One region of the Nonomuraea sp. NPDC050663 genome, then DNA from elsewhere that is predicted to be linked to it. Evidence: riboswitches for the same ligand, from Rfam matches in the RefSeq annotation. Region 1 holds a riboswitch; each other region holds the start of a gene.
The links. Region 1 has a riboswitch for cyclic di-AMP ahead of ACIBH1_RS14785 (hypothetical protein). Riboswitches for the same ligand answer to the same signal wherever they lie in the genome.

Region 1 (5,083 bases):
GACCTGGATGTGCTGCTACGGCTCAGGAAGGCGTTGGAGGAGCTGGCGTGAGGTTCCTCCCCTTCAGAAGGAGACCATCGATGGAGCTGCGCGAAGAGGTGCTGAAGGAGCTCATCCTCCTGCGCGAGCGCACTCCTGGCATAGGCAGCGGCATCGCCTGCTCGGTCGACGGCCTGGTGCTGGCCTGCGAGTCGGGCTTCCAGAGCGCCGAGCAGACCGCCGCGCTCTCCTCGGCCCTGCTCGCGCTCAGCAGGCGCATGCTCAGCCTCATCGGAAAGGGCGCTCTCGAGGAGACGGTGGTCTCCGGGAGCGCAGGCTTCGCCGCGTTCTACGCGGCGGGCCCCACGATCGTCCTCGCAGTCGTCGCCGAGCCCGGGGCCAATCTCGGGCTGCTGCGGCTGGAGGGCAGGAAGACGGCGGCGAAGCTGGCCGCCATCGCATCCGAATCTGGAGGAAAGTGATGGCAAGCATGGACGTCTCCCTCAAGGAGATGATGGCCATCGACGGCGCACTGGGAGCGTGCGTGGTCGACTACGGCAGCGGCATGGCTCTCGGCGTGCTGGGCGGCTCGAAGGAGCTGGACCTGCAGGTCGCGGCCGCCGGCAACACCGAGGTCGTCAAGGCCAAGATGCGAACGATGGACACCCTCGGCCTCAAGGACGCCATCGAGGACATCCTCATCACGCTGTCGACGCACTACCACATCATCCGGCCGATGACCGGCCGCGGGGGCAAGGGCCTGTTCCTCTACCTGGCCCTCGACCGCGGCCGTGCCAACCTGGCCCTCGCCCGTCACCAGCTGAAGGTGATCGAGGAGAAGCTCGAGGTCTGACCTATCCGCGGGTCAGCCGGGTGATCTCCGTGACGAACCGCTCCCAGAGCGGGCGCGGCAGGTCATGGCCCATGCCGGGGAAGGTGATCAGCCGCGCTCCCGGGACGGCGGCGGCGGTGGCCTTGCCGCCGTCCACCTGGATCAGCGGATCGGCCTCGCCGTGGAGGACGAGGGTGGGCTTGTCCACCTCGGCGAGGCGCTCGGTCCTGTCGCCGGAGGCCAGGATGGCCACGAGCTGGCGGGTGGTGCCGGCCGGGTCGTAGGCGCGGTCGTAGGCGAGGCCGGATAGCTTGACGATGCGTTCGCGGTCCGGCTCGTAGCCGGGCGATCCGATCACCGACCAGACGGCGAGCGCGCGGTCGACGGCGGTGGCGCGGTCGGGGGCCGGCGGGGAGAACAGCGCGGCGCTCGCCTCGGGGGTGGGCGGTCCCGCCTTGCCGGGCGTGGACATGATCGAGGTGAGGGAGAGCACGCGGTCGGGGTGGTTGATCGTGAGCTCCTGGGCGATCATGCCGCCCATCGAGACGCCCACCACGTGGGCGGCGGGCCAGCCCAGCGCGTCGAGCAGGCCGACGGTGTCGAGCGCCATGTCGGCGAGCAGGTACGGCGACTGCGCGTTGCCCGAGAGCGCGGCGCCCAGATCGGGGACGCCCGCTTCGTGCAGGTGGGTCGACAGGCCCACGTCGCGGTTGTCGAAGCGCACCACGTGGTGGCCCTGCTCGGCCAGCAGCTCGCAGAAGGCCTCGTCCCACATGATCATCTGGGAGCCGAGTCCCATGATGAGCAGGAGCGGGCGGTCGCCGGGGGTGCCGAAGCTGTCGTAGGCCAGTTCCAGGCCATTGGCTTTCGCGCTCATGGTCACGCGAACAGAATGTCATTCTGTTCGCACGAGGTAAAGGGGACGGCCCGCTGAAAGGGGGATTCAGCGGGACGTCCCCTTTGGTCCGTGCAGGCTCAGCGCTTGGCGAGCTTCTTGATGCGGTCGCGGCCCAGGAAGAGGCCGCCGCCCAGCACCGCCAGCCCGCCCACCAGCACGAGGCCGGCGGCGTTGGTGTCGGAGGAGCCGTCGATGTTCTCCTTGGCGGCCATGTTCGACACCGGGGGCGCCTCGGCCGAAGCCGCGGCGACGGTGGTGTCCTCGTCGGACTTCTCGGCCGGCTTGGGCGCGGCGGCCTTGGCGGCGTCGGCCTTCTTGCCCGCCTCGGCGGCGGCCTTGGCGGCGGTCTGCGCGGCGCTCAGCGGCAGCGGCTTGGCCGGGTTGCCGTCCTTGCGGCCGTAGGCGCCGGTGGAGAAGGCCACGGGGTGGTTCTTCTTGCCGGAACCGTTGCCCCACTTGGTGATGACGTACTCCACCTTCGCGTGGCCCTGGCCGCCGACACCGCTGACGGTCAGGCTGCTGGTGTTGAAGCTGCCGCCCATCAGGTAGGCGAAGGTCTTGGCGTCCAGGTCGAGCATGATGCCGCGGTTGGAGGGGGTGCCGGGGCCGCGGTCGCCGACGAAGAACGGCGCCTTCTTGCCCTTGTAGATCACGTAGCCCTCGGTCATGAGCGGCCAGCTGGGGCTCGCGGCGAGGCCCTTCTGCATGGGGTGGCCACTGGCGGGCAGGCCCGTGTCGCCGTTGCGGCCGGAGCCGTCGTCCCAGTAGTACGAGGCGGTGGTGGAGCCCTTGAGCAGCATCTGCTTCTGCTCCTGCTTGGCCACCGGAGTCATCTCGACGTCGGCGTGAGCGGGGACCGAGAGGGTCATGAGACCGGCCAGGACGCCGGAGGTGAGCAGGGTGAACGTACGCATGCCAATGCGGGGTGCCATGAAAAGCTGAATCCTTTTGTGCGGGGATGGGGAAAGGCGCCTGATCAGATGGGCGTAGCCGGGCTCTGTGCCGGACGGTCGCTACGCGAGGCGCAAAAGATCGTTAAAAGGCGGGACTCAGTTCCCGGATACCGCTGCGACTGAAAGGTGATGCACGGGCGTGTTCCTCTCCATCTCGCCTACCGGGTTAGCTGACGGGTTCGGGCGTGGAGATGCCCTACCGACTCGCTGGTCGGATTCACCCCAGATAAGTGGGTCCCCGGCTCCCGCTCGGTGCGGGACTCGGCGTCTGCCTGACTCCATGGACAGTAGGCCAAGAAACGGTCAATTGCCAAACTAATCCCATAAATCGGGCAAAAGATCTACCTCTAATGGTGATGAAATGCCAGGTCCAACCCGGCTTTCCGGCCGCTGGATCCCCTTTGTTTTCATGGGATGCATGAAAGCTGTCGCCGTGTCCCGCTTCGGGGCGAGCCCAGAACTGATGGAAGTGCCGAAGCCCGCCCCTGGCCCCGGTCAGGTCCTCGTACGGCTCAGCGGCGCCGGGCTCAACCCGTTCGACTGGAAGGTCGCCGACGGGATGCTCAAGGACTCCGCGCCCCACCACTTCCCGCTGATCATGGGCGTCGACGGCTCAGGAGTGGTCGAGGCCGTGGGCGAAGGGGTGGATGTCGTACGGCCGGGCGACGCCGTCTACGGCCAGTTCATGGACCTGGCCTCGGGCGGCGGCTCCTATGCCGAGTACGCCGTCACCAAGGCGGGCTCCGTCGCGCTCGCGCCCCGCTCCCTGCCGCTGCCGAACGCCGCCGCCGTCCCGATCGCCTCCATGACCGCCTACAACCTGGTGGACAGCGCCCGCGTCACCGCGGGCCAGAAGGTCCTGATCATCGGCGCCACCGGCGGGGTCGGCCAGGGAATCACGCAGTTCGCCTCGACCCTCGGCGCCCACGTGATCGTCACCGCGGGGGCCGACATGGCGCCCCTCATGCGGGAGTACGGCGCGGCCGAGACCGTCGACCACCTCGCGGGCCCCGTGGTCGCCTCCGTGCGCGCCCTGCACCCGGAGGGCGTCGACATCCTCTTCGACCTCGTCCAGGACGCGTCGGGCTTCGCGGCCGCCGCCGACCTCGTCAGGCCGGGAGGCGCCGCGCTGACCACCCAGGGGGTCGCGGACGTGGGCTCCCTGACGGAGCGCTCCGTCAGGGCGGTCAACTTCACCAACACCTCCAGCGCCTCGCTCCTGGAGACGCTCGCCTCGCTCATCGACGCGGGGCTGTACGGCGTGCGGATCGACGCCGAGGTGTCGCTGGAGCAGGCCCCCGCCGCCGTCACCCGCAACCGCGCGGGCGGCGCCAGGGGCAAGACGATCGTCAAGATCGCCTGAACGCCCTACTCCGGCCGCCTGGCTCCCCGGGTCCACGCGCGGAGCTTGTCGGGGTTGCGGACGGCCCACATGCGGGTCACCTGGTCGTCCGTGATCTCGAAGGCGATCACCGCCACCGTGACCCCGTCGTTCTGCGCCACCAGTCCGGGCTGCCCGTTGACCGTACTCTCCACCAGGGTCAGGCCCGGTGCGCGGCCGGCCAGCCCGAGCGCGAAACGCACCACCTGCTCGCGCCCCTCGATCGGATGGAGCGCCGCGCTGACCAGGCCGCCGCCGTCGGCGACCACGGTCGCGTCGGGGTCGAGCAGGCCGACGAGCGCCTCGATGTTCTTGGCCTCCCATGCCTGCTTGAAGTCCCTGACGACGGCGGCGCGCCGGGCCGTGGGGGCGGAGGAGGCGACCTGGGCGTCGCGCAGCCGCCGCCGCGCCGAAGTGGCCAGCTGGCGGCAGGCGGCGTCGCTGCGCCCGACGATGTCGGCGACCTCGGCGAAGGAGTAGCGGAAGACGTCGTGGAGGATGAAGGCGACCCGTTCCGCCGGGGTCATCGAGTCGAGCACGACGAGCAGGGCCATGTTGATCGACTCGTCGAGGGTGATGCGGTCGGCCGGGTCGGCGACGGTCTCGCCGGACGGCGCCCCTGTCCACTCCGCGGGCGCGGGCACCGGTTCCGGGATCCACTCCCCCACGTAGCGTTCGCGCCTGGCGCGGGCCGAGCCGAGCATGTCGAGGCAGATCCGCCCCGCGACCTTCATCAGCCAGGCGCCCGGAGTCCCGATGGCCTCGCGTTTGTCCTCGGGCAGGGCGTACCAGCGGATGTAGGTCTCCTGGACGACGTCCTCCGCGTCGGCCAGCGAGCCGAGCAGCCGGTAGGCGAGGTTGGTGAGCTGGCGCCGCTCGGCGATGATCGGGTCGTACGGGGTGTTCGTCGGCTCAGCCACGCGACGCCGCCGGGGTGCGCACGTCGGCGGCGGGAGCCGCGGCGGACTGCTCACGCCTCGGCCACAGCCGGCTGGCCTGCACGAGGCTGACGCCGAACAGCAGCACGCCCAGGGGGACGT
Region 2 (5,083 bases), on a different contig from region 1:
GGGCGGGTCGTAGCGCAGGACCTCCTCCACGACCTGCTTGGGGTGGTCGGAGGCCAGAGCCCACATGTCGTGCCGTGACAGGGCCAGCACCCCGTTGGCGATCAGGTTGACCGTCGTCTCGTGCCCCGCCACCAGCAGCAGGATGCAGGTCGCGACCATCTCGTCCTCGGTCAGCTCCTGGTTCTCGACCAGGACGCTGAGCAGGTCGTCGCCCGGCCACAGGCGGCGCAGGACGATCAGCTCGCGGAAGTACTCGCGGAACTCCGCCCGTGCCCGCAACGTCTGGGCCTCCTCGTCGGAGGGCAGCAGCGGATCGAGGCTGCGGGCCAGCTTCTCGCTCCAGCCGCGGAAACGTTCGTGGTCGCTCGCGGGGACGCCGAGCAGCTCGGTGATGACCAGCACGGGCAGCGGGTAGGCGAAGCGGGCGATCAGGTCGGCCTCGGCGGGCAGCTCGTCGACGAGCTGCTTGGCGATGCCCTCGATGCGCGGCCGCAGCCGCTCCACCATGCGCGGGGTGAAGGCCTTGCTGACGAGTGAACGCAGTCTTGTGTGCTGCGGCGGATCCATGAACAGGAAGGATTCGGCTCCGGTTGCGCCATGGCCGAAACGGGGATCGCGTAACACGGCCGTGCATCGTTCATGGGTCGTCGCGAGGAGCATACCGAGCGGCGTTCTGACCAGGGGAGCATGCTCTCGGAGGCGGCCGTAAGTTGGGTATGGGTCGCGAAGAAACTCGGGGTCGGCGGGATCGAAGCCGAGGAGATCCGCTGCGGTCACGAGGCACGCAGCCCGGGTGTCAGGATCATTGTCGAGATCTCCCGGCTCATCACGACGTGTTCTGACATATCGTGAGTAGTTCACATTGTGTTGATCACGTCAATAGCGCTGGTCAAGTGGGGAGATGGCCCACCTTGACGACCTTTCCAGAATGCGTTTACCGTTTCGCTCGGGCGAGACACCGCCGGCTTCTGCAGTGGGGGGAGGCTCCGGATGGATTTACTCACCGAGGGCGTTGAGTTGAGCCGGGCCGATCTGGCTCTGCTCGGTGAATTGGCCAAGGGCGTCACGGTCGATCGGGTGGGCCGCAGGCTGGACATCAGCGGGCGGACCGTACGACGCCGTCTGCGGGTCATCTGCGACCGCATCGGAGTGGCGACCGCCATCGAGGCGGTCGCCTGGGCTGCGCGCCGTCAGCTTATCTAGGCCGTCGGCTGGTCTCCGGCTGACGGGCGTCAGTCCGCGATACGTACGGCTCCCGCCCACGGGCGGCGGCCGATGGGGGCCAGCCTGACGACATCTCCGGTCTGCGGGGCGTGCACCATCATGCCGCCGCCGACGTAGATGCCGACGTGGTGCAGGTCGCTGTAGAAGAACACCAGGTCACCCGGCCTGAGCTCCTCCTTGGAAACATGCCTGCCGGCCGTCCAGAGATCGCCCGTGTAGTGCGGCAGGCTGATTCCGACCTTCTGGTAGGCGGCCATCACCAGACCCGAGCAGTCGTAGGAGTTGGGGCCCTCGGCTCCCCACACGTACGGCTTGAGCTGCTGGGTCAGCGCCCAGCGGGTGGCCTCGGCGGCCTTGCCGCTGCCGATGATCGGCAGGTTGACGCGCACGGCGCGGCCGCGGTTGCTGGCCTGGGCGAGTGCATCGGAGTAGAGCTTGCTCTCGACCTTGGCGACCAGCTTGACGATCTTGTCGCGCCGCCCGTCGAGATCGGAGATGAGCTCCTGCACCTGGCTGATCCTGGCGGTGGCGTCCTTCTCCGCCTGCGTCGCCTTGTTCATCGCCTGGGCCACTTCCTTGAGCTGGCCGCTGTGCTGCTCCTCCAGGGCGGAGGTCGTGGCGGCGCTGTCGAGGAAGGTGTCGGGGTCACCCTTCTGGCTGAAGGCCATCGCGTGGTCGTACCCGCCGGAGATGTAGGCGCTCTGCGCCAGCAGCATGGCCGTACGGCGCTTGGTGGCGAGTTCGCGCTGGCGGCTGGCCAGGGTCTTCTGGGCCTCGGCCGAGGTCTTCTCGGCGTCCTTCAGCTTCACCCGCTGGCCGTTGTACTGCTCGGTCAGCTGCCCGATCTGGGTGTGAAGCCCCTCGGCCTGCTTGGCCAGCTCGTTGATCGTCGGCTCGGGATCGGCCGCCGCGGATCCCAGCGGGAAGGCGACGGTCAGCGCCATGAGGGCCGCGCAGACGGCCACGACCCGCCTGCCGCGCCGGGCGGCGAGCGCGGGGTGTTCCGGGGGGCGGGCGTGCTTGCCCGCCGACTTCCCTCCACGACCGCGTGTGCGCTTCACCAAGCAGCCACCTCTCCTCTCACCGCGCCGACCGGGTTAGCTGTCGGGTTCGGGCCGGAGCAGCCCTACCGAGCGGCTGCTCGGACTCACCCCAGGTGCATTTGTGGTTCCCCGGTTCCCCCGACGAGGGGATTGGGCGCATCCCCCCGCAGGATCACAAAGGGATATCGACGCTGGACACTAGTGCACGATCAGTTCCTGCTCAACCAGAACTGCGAATTCCGTTGAGGTTTGGCATCGTCCGGATCACGCCAGGATCACGCGCACGCGCGGTCACCCGAGTGTTGTGCGCAGTTTACGGTGCTTTGGGACTGCTGTGACCAGCGGTGACTCCTGGGGCTCGGCGGCCGAGCAGGCCGGAGATAGGGGCTAGCCGTAAATAGATCGGTACGCTGGAGCCTCATGGAGCAGGTCGCCGAGCGCGAGACCAAGACGTTCGTCAGGCGTGCACGCACGGCCGACGTACGGACGATCAAGCGTCTCGTCGACACCTATGCCGGTGCCGGGCCACGGCTTCTGGAGAAGGCCACCGTCACCCTCTATGAGGATGTCCAGGAATTCTGGGTAGCCGAACACGATGGAAAAGTCGTCGGCTGCGGCGCATTGCACGTCTTGTGGGAGGACCTCGCGGAAATCCGTACGGTCGCCGTGGATCCCGATCTCCGGGGCACGGGCGTGGGCCACCGGATTGTCGCCGCACTCATCTCCACCGCCCGCGAACTCGGCCTGCGCCGGGTCTTCTGCCTCACTTTCGAGGTTGACTTCTTCGCCAGACATGGCTTCCTGCCCATCGACGGCACCCCCGTGTCGCCCGAGGTGTACGCCGAACTGCTGGCCTCCTATGACGAGGGCGTGGCCGAGTTTCTCGACTTGGAGCACGTCAAGCCGAACACCCTCGGCAACACTCGGATGCTGCTGCACCTGGCGGCAAATGACGCGAGTGTTGACCAAGGGGAAAGGTGATTGTTGATACCTATGCCGATACCTTGGGCAGCAGCAAGCATGTGTCCTGACATGTGCCACATGCGAACTCGAAGTGAGGTGACACGGTGAGCACCGGACAGCCGCCGTATCCACAGGGTGATCCCGATGAGAACGACAAGCCCCGGGCTCCCGAATACGGACAGCAGAACGCAGACCCAGACGTGACCGTCGTCGGCTACCGCGCCGAAGACGGCACCTACGGCCAGCAGCAGGGTTACGGCCAGCAGGGCTATGGCCAGCAGCAGCCGTACGGCCAGCAGCAGCAGGGCTACGGCCAGCAGCAGGGCTATGGTCAGCAGCAGGGCTACGGCCAGCAAGGCTACGGCCAGCAGGGTTACGGCCAGCAGCAGCCCGGTTACGGCGACCAGCAGCAGGCCTATGGCCAGCAGTCGGCGTCGGGCCAGCAGGGCTACGGCCAGCAGCAGCCCGGTTACGGTGACCAGCAGCAGGGTTACGGTCAGCAGGCCGCCTCCGGCCAGCAGTACGGCCAGCAGCCCGGCTACGGTCAGCAGCAGGGCTACGGCCAGCAGCAGCCGAGCTACGGCGACCAGCAGCAGGGTTACGGCGACCAGCAGGCCTACGGCCAGCAGTCGGCGTCGGGCCAGCAGGGTTACGGCCAGCAGGGCTATGGCCAGCAGCAGCCCGGTTACGGCGACCAGCAGCAGGCCTACGACCAGCAGCAGGCTTACGGCCAGCAGTCGGCGTCGGGCCAGCAGGGCTACGGCCAGCAGCAGCCGAGCTATGGCGACCAGCAGCAGGGTTACGGTCAGCAGGCCGCCTCCGGCCAGCAGTACGGCCAGCAGCCCGGCTACGGTCAGCAGCAAGGCTACGGCCAGCAGCAGCCGAGCTATGGCGACCAGCAGCAGGGTTACGGCGACCAGCAGCAGGCCTACGGTCAGCAGGCCTATGGCCAGCAGCCCGCCTCCGGCCAGCAGTACGGTCAGGGCACCCAGCCCGGCTACGCCCAGCCGGCGTACGGCCAGCAGCAGCCCGACTACGGCCAGCAGCAGTACGGCACGCCCCCTGCCTACGGCCAGCAGCAGTACGGCCAGCCCGCCTACGGCCAGCAGCCCGGCTACGGGCACCAGCCGGTGGGCGTGCAGCCTCCCGGCGCCCCCGCCCCGCTCGCCGAGTGGTGGCAGCGCCTGGTGGCCAGGATCGTCGACGGCGTGATCCTCGGAGTCGTGGCGGGCATCCTGACCGCGATCTTCGGTTTCCTCGTCCCGAGCTACAACTGGGCGACGGGCGGATCGAGCGGCAGCTGGGTCCTCTACTACCTCGTCATCGCCATCGTGACGACGGCGGTCTGGGTCGGCTACGACTTCTTCATGAACCAGCTGAAGGCCCAGACGGTCGGCAAGATCATCATGGGCATCAAGGTGGTCCAGGTGGGCGGCCCCGTGCAGCCCGGCGGTCTGCCGACGGACGTCTCGTTCAAGCGGGCGCTGGTGACCTACGGCGGTTACATTCTCTACGGCCTCGCCTTCTTCCTTCCCTTCGGAATGGGGCTGGGCGGACTGCTGGTGGCCGTGAACGGCGCTTCGCTGCTGTGGGACAAGCCTCTTCAGCAGACGTTCGCCGACAAGTGGGCCAAGACCGTGGTCGTGAAGGTCAAGTAACCCGACCGAGCACAAACGGGGGCCGGCAGATGCCGGCCCCTGTTTCGTACCCGGGCCCGAACCAAAATGTGCGATATAGCCCGGTGGGAGGTGAGTGGATATGACCGAGACCCCGCCAGGGACGCGTGGGGTCCCCGCCGAATGGTGGGAACGCTTCGCGGCGCGCCTCATTGAGGCGCTCGTCTTCGGCGTCCT
Region 3 (5,083 bases), 300 kb from region 1:
CGGGAACTTGCCCGCCACGGTCGTGATCCCGGTGTCGATGCGCTCGGCGTGCGGGAGGTACTGCCGCCGGACCCGCGAGGTGCCGCCGTCGGCGCCGACCACGATGTCGGCCACGCAGGTGCTGCCGTCGGCGAAGTGCAGCGTCGTGGTGCCGTCGGGGTTGCGCTCGTAGCGCTCGTACATCTTGCCGAAGTGCACGATCTCCTCCAGGCCCGACAGGAGGACCTGCCGGAGCGTGATGCGACTGACGGAGTAGTGCTCGGCGTCGGGGGGCGTCTCGACGACCAGCAACTCGCCGAGTCGCTCGGTGAGGAATCCGAAGTCCTGCCCGCCCTGGCCGGTCGTGGCCAGGAACGTCCGCCACAGCGGCTCGGGCAGGCACTCGCGCAGCGCCCGCGCGCCCTGCGGGTCGATGTGCACCCGGTAGCCCTGGAGCCGGTCGGACGGTGTGCGGTCCCGCTCGAAGACCGCGACGTCGACGCCCTTGCCGTGCAGCCCCTGCGCCAGGCAGAGCCCGCCGATTCCGCCGCCGATCACGGCGATGTGAGTTCTCATGCCACCGACTATCATCCATTCGGATAATTCTGTCAACCATCCGGATGGTTGATAAGCTGCGGCGCATGAGAAGAGCGCCCCAGGACAAGCAGCGCGACGCCGAGCGCACCAAGGCCCGCATCCTCGAAGCCGCCGTCGAGGAGTTCGGAGCCAAGGGCTACGCCGGGGCACGGGTCAGCGAGATCGCCGCCCGCGCGGGCATCAACAAGCAGCTGATCTCCTACTACTTCGGCGGCAAGGAGGGCCTCTACCAGCACGTCGTGGCCCAGTGGCGTGGGCACGAGAGCGCCTTCGCCGAGCCGGACCAGGACCTCGGCACGCTCATCGCCTCCTACGTGCGGGCCAACGCGGCCAACCCCGACTTCGGCCGCCTGATGGTCTGGGAGGGCCTGGGAGAGGCGCCGCCCGACCCGGCGTTCGTCGAGGAGATGCGGCGCAACGTGGCCGAGCTGCGGCAGCGGCAGGAGGCGGGCGAGCTGCCGGGCGACGTGGATCCGGGTGCGGCGATGATCGCGATGTTCGCCATGTCGGCGGCGGGGGTCGTCTTCCCCCAGCTCGCGCAGGCGGTCACCGGAATGGGGCGCGAGGAGTTCGGCGAGTTCTACGCCGAGCAGATGGCGCGGCTCGTGGGTGCCTGGCGCACCCCCTGACACCCGCGAGCCGTACGGCTAGCGCGAGGCTGGGCGCTTGCCGTGGTTCGCCTTCTTCTTCTTGCGTGCCCTGCTCTTGCGTGCTCGCTTGGCCATGGCACCTCCAGGAGGATGTGGTGTAGGTCACAACGTCTCGCGGGATCCCGGCCCGGTCAACCGCTCACACTTCAACACAGGCGTGTCATAATTTGGTGGAATGTGTTGGAAGGAGGCCCGATGCTCGCACAGCAGCGCCAGCAGACGATCCTGGAGCGGGTCCGGCGGCACGGCGCGGTCAGGGTCTCCGAGCTGGTTCGCGACCTGGGCGTCTCCGACATGACCATCCGCCGCGACCTGGAGGTGCTCGCCGAACGCGGGCTCCTGGAGAAGGTCCACGGCGGAGCCACGATCAGCGGCCCGGGCTCCACCGAGGAGCCGGGCTTCGCCGCCAAGACCAGCCGCCAGCAGGCCGAGAAGGAGGCGATCGCCCGCCGCGCGGCCCAGCTCGTCCGCCCCGGCACCGCGATCGCCCTGTCGGCGGGCACCACCATCTGGGCGCTGGCCCACCACCTGGTCGACGTGCCGGAGCTCACCGTGATCACGAACTCGATCCCCGTGGCCGAGGTCTTCCACCGCAACCAGCGCGACGACCGCACGGTGGTGCTGACCGGCGGCGTGCGCACGCCCTCCGACGCGCTCGTCGGCCCCGTGGCCGTGGCCGCGATCAGCAGCCTGCACGTCGACACGGTCTTCCTGGGCGTGCACGGCATGAGCCTGCGCGCCGGATTCACCACCCCCAACCTGCTGGAGGCCGAGACCGACCGGGCACTGGTGGCGTGCGCCGCCCGCCTGGTGGTGCCCGCCGACCACACCAAGTGGCAGACGGTCGGCATCAGCACGATCGCCGAGCTGTCTCGCGCCGACGTCGTCATCACCGACGCCGGCCTGGACGAACAGGCGCGCATGGAACTGGCGGAGCGCGCCGGGGAACTACTGATCGCGGAGGACACGAAGTGAAGCGCACCATCACGCACCTGGCCGACGGCAGGGAGCTGATCTACTTCGACCGTCGCGACGACGCCGACAGAAGCGCCGTGGACCACCGTCCGCTCGACCCGCGGCCTCTCGCCTCGGAGCTGCGCTTCGACCCGCTGACCGAGGAATGGGTGGCCATCGCGAGCCACCGGCAGACCCGCACGTTCCTGCCTCCCGCCGACGAGTGCCCCCTGTGCCCGTCGACCGAGGGCCGCGCGTCGGAGATCCCCGCCTCCGACTACGACGTCGTCGTGTTCGAGAACCGCTTCCCGTCGTTCTCCACCAATCTGGGCACTTATCCCGAGGGCTCCAGGGCCGGCGTGGGCCGCTGCGAGGTCGTCTGCTTCACCTCCGACCACGACTCCAGCTTCTCCCAGCTCTCCGACGAGCAGGTGGGGCTGGTCATGGAGGCCTGGGCCGACCGTACGGCGGAGCTGTCCGGCATCGAGGGCGTGGAGCAGGTCTTCTGCTTCGAGAACCGGGGCGAGGAGATCGGCATCACGCTCCCCCACCCCCACGGGCAGATCTACGGCTACCCGTACGTGACCCCGCGCACCCGGCGCCACCTGGCGGCGGCCGCCAAGACCCCCACGCTCTTCGCCGACGTCCTGCGCGCCGAGCGTGCAGGACCGCGGGTCGTGGCGGCCAACGAGCTGTGGACGGCGTTCGTGCCGCACGCCGCGCGCTGGCCGTTCGAGGTGCACATCTACCCGCACCGCCAGGTGCCCGACCTGCCCGCGCTCACGCAGGAGGAGCGTGCCGCCTTCGCGCCGCTCTACACCAGCGTGCTGCGCGCCTTCGACGGGCTCTTCGACGTGCGCATGCCGTACATCTCCGCCTGGCACCAGGCGCCGGTCCGTCAGGGCCGTGACCTGGCCTATCTTCATCTGGAGCTGTTCAGCATCCGGCGCGCGCCCGGCAAGCTGAAGTACCTGGCCGGATCGGAGTCGGCGATGGGCGCCTTCGTCAACGACGTGCCCCCGGAGATGGCCGCCGATCTTCTGAGGTCTCAGGTAGATCTCTAAGCGGTCTCGGCTTGGAGTCGCGTTACCTCCGTTTTACCGTTAGTATCCCTCTCGCACCGGCTGTCACAGCCGTCGCACGCCTAATCCCGGGCGCGTCGCCCGGGAACCGGGGACCCATCGCACCTGGGGTGAATCCACTTCGGTGGTAGGGCAGCTCTCCGCGCCCGAACCCGTCAGCTAACCCGGTCGGCAGGAGGAGAGGAAGGCTCTTGGCGGCCAAGTCCGCAATGCTGACCGCGGTGGTTTGCACCGCGGTGGCGCTCACCGTCGGCGGCTCCCCCGCCGCGGCCGATCCCAAGCCGAGCGAGTCCAAGCTCCGGGCCGAGCTGACGAGCCTCGACAAGAAGATCGACAAGCTCCTCGAGGCCTACAACGCCAAGCGGGTCTCCCTGGCCAAGGCGCAGAAGGACGAGAAGGCCGCCAGAGACCGGCTCGTCCAGGCCGAGGCCCAGCTCGCCGACGCGCACAAGCTCATCAGCCAGATCGCCCAGCTCCACTACCAGGGCAACCCCGGCGTGACCCCCTTCCTCACCCCCGACTCCAGCGCCGGCGCCGCCGTGCTCAACGAGATCACCGAGGAGCAGAAGGCCGCCATCGCCGGCGTCAAGGCCGGCCGCGACGCCAAGCAGCAGGCCGCCGAGCAGGCGACCGCCCTTGCCGCGCAGATCAAGACCGAGACCTCCGAGCTGGCGAGCCAGCGCAAGGAGGCCGAGAAGCTGATCGGCGAGATCAAGGACAAGCTCGAAGACCTCGTGCCGTACGGCACCGGCCGCCGCTCCGACGGCAGCTTCGCCCCCGAACTGCCGAGCGGCTCCGACAACATCACCCCGCGCACCCGCCTGATGCGCGCGGAGGTCCAGAAGAACTTCGCCCTGCAGTTCTCCGTCGGCTGCTACCGCGTCGACAACAGCGGCGAACACCCGCTCGGCAGGGCGTGCGACTTCATGATGAGCTCCGGCGGCGCCATGCCGAGCGCGGCGGGCAACACGCTCGGCGACCAGGTGGCCGCCTGGGCCGTGAAGAACATGGACAAGCTCGGCGTGAAATACGTGATCTGGAAGCAGCGGATCAACCAGGGCAGCGGGTGGCGTGCCATGTCCGACCGGGGCGGCATCACCGCCAACCACTACGACCACGTGCACATCTCGATGCTCTGAACAGCCGTGCCCCACCCAGGTATCTGGCGCGGACGCCTGGGTGGGGTGCTCCTTGTCCCGTTCCGTGGGTGAAGCTGGTCCCATGAAGGCTCGTTATGACGGCTTGGCCGACTGGTACGACACCTGGAACTCCTCCTTCTACCGCATGAACTACGCGCCGCTCGCCGAGATCCTGGGCCCGGGAGAAGGGCTCTGCCTCGACCTGGGATGCGGCACGGGGCAGTACTTCGAGGTCATCCGCGACACCGAACGCATCCCGCTCGGCCTCGACCGGTCGGCCGACCAGTTGCGCCTGGCCAGGACCAGGACCGGGGGCCCGCTGCTCCAGGCCGACGCGGGGCGCCTGCCGCTGCGCGATTCGAGCCTGCCCGCCGTGGTGTCGTTGTGGACCTCCACCGACCTGCCCGACTTCCCCGCCATGCTGCGCGAGGCCGCCAGGGTGCTCAGCCCCGGTGGGGTCTTCGTCTTCTACGGCGTGCATCCCTGCTTCAACGGGCCGCACGTGCAGGTGATGGAGGACGGGGTGGTCGTCCACCACACCTACCGGCAGCGGGGCTGGCACGAGCGAGCTCCGTGGTGGAACGCCCAGGGTGTGCGCGACCGCGTCGGGATGAACCACCTGCCGCTGTCGGACTTCCTCAACGCCTTCATCGCCTCGGGACTGACGATCGAGAGCGTCCAC
Region 4 (5,083 bases), 510 kb from region 1:
CGCGTGGTCGAGCTGGCCGCCCTCAAAGGCGTCTTCGCCGACGTGATCGAGGAGCAGGTCACCTACGTCAACGCCCCGCTCATCGCCAAGGAGCGCGGCCTGACCGTCGAGCTGGTCACCAGCGAGGAGAGCCCCGACTGGCGCAACGTCATCACGGTGCGCGGCGTCCTGGCCGACGGCCGCCAGGTCTCGGTCTCGGGCACGCTGTCCGGTCCCCGGCAGATCACCAAGATCGTCGAGGTCAACGGCTACCAGATGGAGATCGAGCCGACCGACCACCTGGCCTTCTTCGCCTACGCCGACCGTCCCGGCATCGTCGGCGTGGTCGGCCGCATCCTCGGCGACCACTCCATCAACATCGCCTCGATGCAGGTGTCGCGCGACACCAAGGGCGGCCAGGCGCTCATCGCGCTCACCGTCGACTCGGCCCTCCCGGCCGAGGTACTCGACCAGATCGTGAGCGAGATCGGCGCCGAGAGCGGACGCTCGGTCGACCTGGCCGACTAGCCCGTTCCCTGGTACGGCCGGCGTCTCGTCACGAGGCGCCGGCCGTTTTGTTGTCTCAGGATATGAGATAGTAGGACGTCCTACGAGACAACCGGGTTATCCTGACGGGGATGCGCCAGGTACTCGTACTTATTACCTGCCGCGGCGAGGCCTGTTAGGGCAGGTCGACGACTCGCCGCGGCGAGTGGCGCGTGTCGGCCGTTAAGTCCCCCTCCCGGACGTCCGTGACCCGGACCGAGGGACCCAGGCCCGGTTTGGATTCGCGACCGGAGTCCGACATTTCCCAGCCAACGCCCGCGAAGCGAGACGAGTCACTTCATGTACGAGATGTATTCCTGGAACGCGCCAGAAGAGACCGAGAACGAGGCGGTCGAGGCCGTCCAGCTGTCACTGGACCGCCGCGACAACGGCGGCCGCCCCAGCGAGTGACTAGAACGCCAGCCGGTACATGACGGCCATGCGCCGCATGAACGGCAACATCCTGGCCACCCCCACCAACGCCCGGTAGCGCACCCCCACCCGGTCGTAACCTCCGATGTCGAAGGCGCTCACCGCGTCGAGGCAGCGCAGCCGGGGGTGGACGGAGGTCAGCTCGGCCGCACCGTCCACACCCCAGTGCAGCGTCGCCCCGGCGACCTGGACGGGCTTGTTCATCCTCTGCATCCTGATGCCGCGACGGCTGAAGGCGTCGAAGACGAACTGCCCGCCGGGGAAGTGCTCCACGATGCGGCGGAACAGCTCGCGGCCCTCCTCCTCGCGCAGATACATGGTCAGGCCCTCGGCCACCACGAGCACCGGCAGGTCTCCCGGCACCTGGTCGAGCCAGCCGGGAGGGGTGACCGACGCCGCGACGAGCTCGTAGCCGGGACGATCGGCCGGGTAGAGCTTGCGCCGGAGGTCGATGACGTCGGGATAGTCGACGTCGTACCAGCGCACGCCGGAGCCGGGGTCGACGCGGAAGACGCGCGTGTCCATGCCGCAGCCCAGGTGCAGCACGGTGCACGAGGGATGCGCGGCGAGGAACTCGCGCGTCCAGCCGTCGAAGTGGAGGCTGCGCAGCGCGACAGTGGCGGCGTCGCCGGGCTTCATGCCGACCTGGGAGAAATCGTGGTCGATCTTCCTGACCGCGTCGAGCGCCATGGTGTCGTGCAGGATCGAGCGGGGGGAGCCGGCGTCGACGGCCTTGCCGTACAGGGTGGCCAGCATGGTGGCCTGCGCGCCGGTCAGCCGGATCTTCTCCATGCCACCACGATAGATCGGGAAGGGCTCACAGGCTCGCGGTGAGCATCGCGGGTGCGGGGGCCCGCCTCTGCTTGAGCTGGGCCGCCCAGATCGTGACGCCCTTGGGGTCGGGCCGCACCGCGCCCACGAACGCCTGGCGGCGCCAGCCGCTGAGCCTCTCCTCCTTGACCACGTCGCCCGAGTGCGGCGCGTGCACCATGTAGCCGGGCCGGCTGATCATGCCGACGTGCCCGAGCCCGGAGAAGAAGACCAGGTCGCCGGGCTTGAGGTCGTCCCAGGAGATCTTGCGGTCGAAGGCTGAGTACTGCTCGGCCGCGGTGCGCGGCAGTTCGATGCCGGCGTTCTCGTAGGCTCGCAGCATCAGCCCCGAGCAGTCGTAGCCGCTGCCGGAGGCGCCGCCCCACACGTACGGCGTGCCGCGCTCGGCCATGGCGAAGGTCAGGGCCTTCTTCCAGGCGGGCGGCTTGAGGGCCTTGTCGCGGATCTCCTTGATCCCGGCGCCGTCAAGCGTGAGGGTGACGGGCTTCTCGGGGGCGGAGGCGGAGGCGGGGGAGGCGGTGAGCACGAGCGCGAGTCCGAGGGGAGCGGACACGAGCATGGCGAGGCGCAAGGAGGACAGGGGATTGACCTTCCACGGGGCCGGCCGGGTTAGCTGACGGGCTCGGACCTGGAAGCGCGGCCCTACGGCGGAAACCGCCGATTCGCCCCGGGGGAACGTGGGTCCCCGGCTCCGCCACGGACGGCGCGGCGGATTAGGCAGGTCAGGACTCTAACGAAATGGTCAAAAGGGCGCAAATCAGACATTTACCTGTGTCCGAATCCTGAGATGTGTGTTCGTACGGCGAGACAGGCCGGTAAAGTGCTGCGCATGACACGTTTGGCAGTGATCCCCGGAGACGGCATCGGCACCGAAGTCGTGGCCGAGGGGCTGAAGGTCCTGGAGGCCGTGGGCGTCAAGTTCGACACCCACCACTACGACCTCGGCGCCGCGCGCTACCACCGCACCGGCGAGACCCTGCCCGACTCCGTGCTCGAGGAGCTGCGCGGCTTCGACGCCATCCTGCTCGGCGCCGTCGGCGACCCCAGCGTGCCCCCGGGCATCCTGGAGCGCGACCTGCTGCTCAAGCTGCGCTTCGAGCTCGACCACTACGTCAACCTGCGCCCGGTCAAGCTCTTCCCCGGCGTGAAGACCCCCATCGCCGACGCGGGGCCCGAAGACATCGACATGGTCGTGGTGCGCGAGGGCACCGAGTCGCTCTACGCGGGCGCCGGAGGCGTGCTGCGCAAGGGCACCCCGCACGAGGTCGCCACCCAGGAGTCGCTCAACACCGCCTTCGGCGTCGAGCGCGTCGTGCGCTACGCCTTCGACAGGGCCCAGTCGCGCCCGCGCAAGCACCTCACCCTGGTCCACAAGACCAACGTGCTCACCTTCGCCGGCGACCTGTGGGCCCGCACGGTCAAGCGCGTCGCCGCCGACTACCCCGAGGTCACCACCGACTACCAGCACGTCGACGCCGCGTCGATGTTCTTCGTGACCCACCCCGCGCGCTTCGACGTGATCGTCACCGACAACCTGTTCGGCGACATCATCACCGACATCGGCGCCGCCATCGCCGGCGGCATCGGCCTGGCCGCCAGCGGCAACGTCAACCCCGACCGCACCGCGCCGAGCATGTTCGAGCCGGTCCACGGCAGCGCCCCCGACATCGCCGGCCAGGGCAAGGCCGACCCGACCGCCACGATCCTGTCGGTCGCCATGCTCCTCGACCACCTCGGCCACGCCGCCGAGGCGGTCCGCGTCGAGCAGGCCGTCGCCGCCGACATCCTCGCCCGCACCCCTGGCCGCAGCACCGGCCGGATCGGCGACGACATCGCGACCCGAGTAGCCGGCGGCGCCTAGCCGCACGGCTGGGCGCCCTCCGCGCTCGGCCACCCCCGAATGCCCGGTGGCTGGACAGCTGCCGGGTATTTCTTTTTACGTCCTAGTATTGGTCACGCAGTCGTTCATGAAGGGAATCCCATGACTCAGCTCAGCTTCGATGTGCAGCTCTCCGACCACGCGCGCACCGATGCGGAGCGCGAGCAGGTACTTTCCAGTCCCGGGTTCGGGCAGCACTTCACCGATCACATGATCTCGATCGACTACACCGAAGAGCTCGGCTGGCACAACGCGCGGCTCATGCCGTACGGCCCGCTGACCCTCGACCCGGCCACCTCGGTCTTCCACTACGGCCAGGAGCTCTTCGAGGGCCTCAAGGCCTACCGCCAGGTCAACGGCTCGATCGTGACGTTCAGGCCCTACGCCAACGCCGCCCGCTTCAACCTGTCGTGCCAGCGCATGGCCATGCCCGAGCTGCCCGAGGAGACCTTCGTCGAGGCGCTGGAGCTGCTCGTCCAGACCGACCGCGACTGGGTGCCCACCACCGAGGGCCACAGCCTCTACCTGCGGCCGTTCATCATCGCCACCCAGGTCGGGCTGGGCGTGAACTACCCCTCGCGCAGCTACAAGTTCATGGTGATCGCCTCGCCGGCGGCCTCCTACTTCACCGGCGGGCTCAAGCCGGTGTCGGTGTGGCTGTCCACGGAGTACACCCGCGCCGCCCCCGGCGGCACCGGCGCCGCCAAGTGCGGCGGCAACTACGCGGGCGCGTTCGTCGCCACCCGCCAGGCCGTCGAGCAGGGCTGCGACCAGGTGGTCTGGCTCGACTCGCACGAGCACCGCTACGTCGAGGAGATGGGCGGGATGAACCTGTTCTTCGTCTACGGCGACAAGCTGCTCACGCCCGCCCTCACCGGCACCCTGCTGCCCGGCATCACCCGCGACTCGATCCTCACCCTCGCCGCCGAGCTCGGCCTCGAGCCCGTCGAGGGACGGCTGTCCATCGAGGAGTGGCAGGCCGGCTGCGAGTCGGGCGAGCTCGGCGAGGTCTTCGCCTGCGGCACCGCCGCGGTCGTGACGCCGGTCGGTTTCGTCAAGGGCGCCGACCGCGCCTGGACCATCGGCGACGGCACCCCCGGCCCGGTGACCATGCGCGTGCGCGAGGAACTCGTGGGCATTCAGTACGGCGGCCGCCCCGACCACCACGGGTGGATTCACAAGATCGGCTGACATCGGGCGTGGCCGCGGCGAACACGCGCGCGCCCACGCCGTCGATGACACCCATGACTACCTATGGTGATGTTAATGTCTCTCTCCGTAGTTGATGCCGAGAGACTGGTAGGGTCATGGCCGGATATCTTCTCGCCGGAGCGAGCGCCATCGCACTGGTGATCATCGCCAGCGTGTTGGTAAGGAAGCTGCGCAGCGCGTCCGACGACGGCGACCCAGCCGGTC

Region 2: it holds a riboswitch for cyclic di-AMP, as region 1 does, so the genes downstream of both, ACIBH1_RS38610 (NlpC/P60 family protein) here and ACIBH1_RS14785 (hypothetical protein) in region 1, are expected to answer to the same signal.
Region 3: it holds a riboswitch for cyclic di-AMP, as region 1 does, so the genes downstream of both, ACIBH1_RS13295 (coiled-coil domain-containing protein) here and ACIBH1_RS14785 (hypothetical protein) in region 1, are expected to answer to the same signal.
Region 4: it holds a riboswitch for cyclic di-AMP, as region 1 does, so the genes downstream of both, ACIBH1_RS16730 (C40 family peptidase) here and ACIBH1_RS14785 (hypothetical protein) in region 1, are expected to answer to the same signal.

The regions. Positions count from the first base shown of each region.
Region 1 is NZ_JBITGL010000004.1:318,772-323,854, forward strand. Features, by position in the region: gene ACIBH1_RS14765 (hypothetical protein) at 1-51, shown strand, start outside; gene ACIBH1_RS14770 (roadblock/LC7 domain-containing protein) at 81-461, shown strand; gene ACIBH1_RS14775 (hypothetical protein) at 461-832, shown strand; gene ACIBH1_RS14780 (alpha/beta fold hydrolase) at 834-1,688, opposite strand; gene ACIBH1_RS14785 (hypothetical protein) at 1,787-2,641, opposite strand; cyclic di-AMP (ydaO/yuaA leader) riboswitch at 2,803-2,939, opposite strand; gene ACIBH1_RS14790 (NADP-dependent oxidoreductase) at 3,081-4,025, shown strand; gene sigJ (RNA polymerase sigma factor SigJ) at 4,031-4,963, opposite strand; gene ACIBH1_RS14800 (hypothetical protein) at 4,956-5,083, opposite strand, start outside.
Region 2 is NZ_JBITGL010000017.1:160,810-165,892, reverse strand. Features, by position in the region: gene ACIBH1_RS38620 (cytochrome P450) at 1-567, opposite strand, end outside; gene ACIBH1_RS38615 (LuxR C-terminal-related transcriptional regulator) at 991-1,203, shown strand; gene ACIBH1_RS38610 (NlpC/P60 family protein) at 1,233-2,285, opposite strand; cyclic di-AMP (ydaO/yuaA leader) riboswitch at 2,297-2,434, opposite strand; gene ACIBH1_RS38605 (amino-acid N-acetyltransferase) at 2,688-3,248, shown strand; gene ACIBH1_RS38600 (RDD family protein) at 3,335-4,888, shown strand; gene ACIBH1_RS38595 (RDD family protein) at 4,989-5,083, shown strand, end outside.
Region 3 is NZ_JBITGL010000004.1:16,651-21,733, forward strand. Features, by position in the region: gene ACIBH1_RS13270 (FAD-dependent oxidoreductase) at 1-555, opposite strand, end outside; gene ACIBH1_RS13275 (TetR/AcrR family transcriptional regulator) at 621-1,205, shown strand; gene ACIBH1_RS13280 (50S ribosomal protein bL37) at 1,224-1,301, opposite strand; gene ACIBH1_RS13285 (DeoR/GlpR family DNA-binding transcription regulator) at 1,422-2,201, shown strand; gene galT (galactose-1-phosphate uridylyltransferase) at 2,198-3,244, shown strand; cyclic di-AMP (ydaO/yuaA leader) riboswitch at 3,312-3,450, shown strand; gene ACIBH1_RS13295 (coiled-coil domain-containing protein) at 3,454-4,401, shown strand; gene ACIBH1_RS13300 (class I SAM-dependent methyltransferase) at 4,484-5,083, shown strand, end outside.
Region 4 is NZ_JBITGL010000004.1:830,823-835,905, reverse strand. Features, by position in the region: gene serA (phosphoglycerate dehydrogenase) at 1-507, shown strand, start outside; gene ACIBH1_RS16735 (class I SAM-dependent methyltransferase) at 937-1,749, opposite strand; gene ACIBH1_RS16730 (C40 family peptidase) at 1,775-2,359, opposite strand; cyclic di-AMP (ydaO/yuaA leader) riboswitch at 2,372-2,518, opposite strand; gene ACIBH1_RS16725 (3-isopropylmalate dehydrogenase) at 2,618-3,649, shown strand; gene ACIBH1_RS16720 (branched-chain amino acid aminotransferase) at 3,770-4,858, shown strand; gene ACIBH1_RS16715 (hypothetical protein) at 4,975-5,083, shown strand, end outside.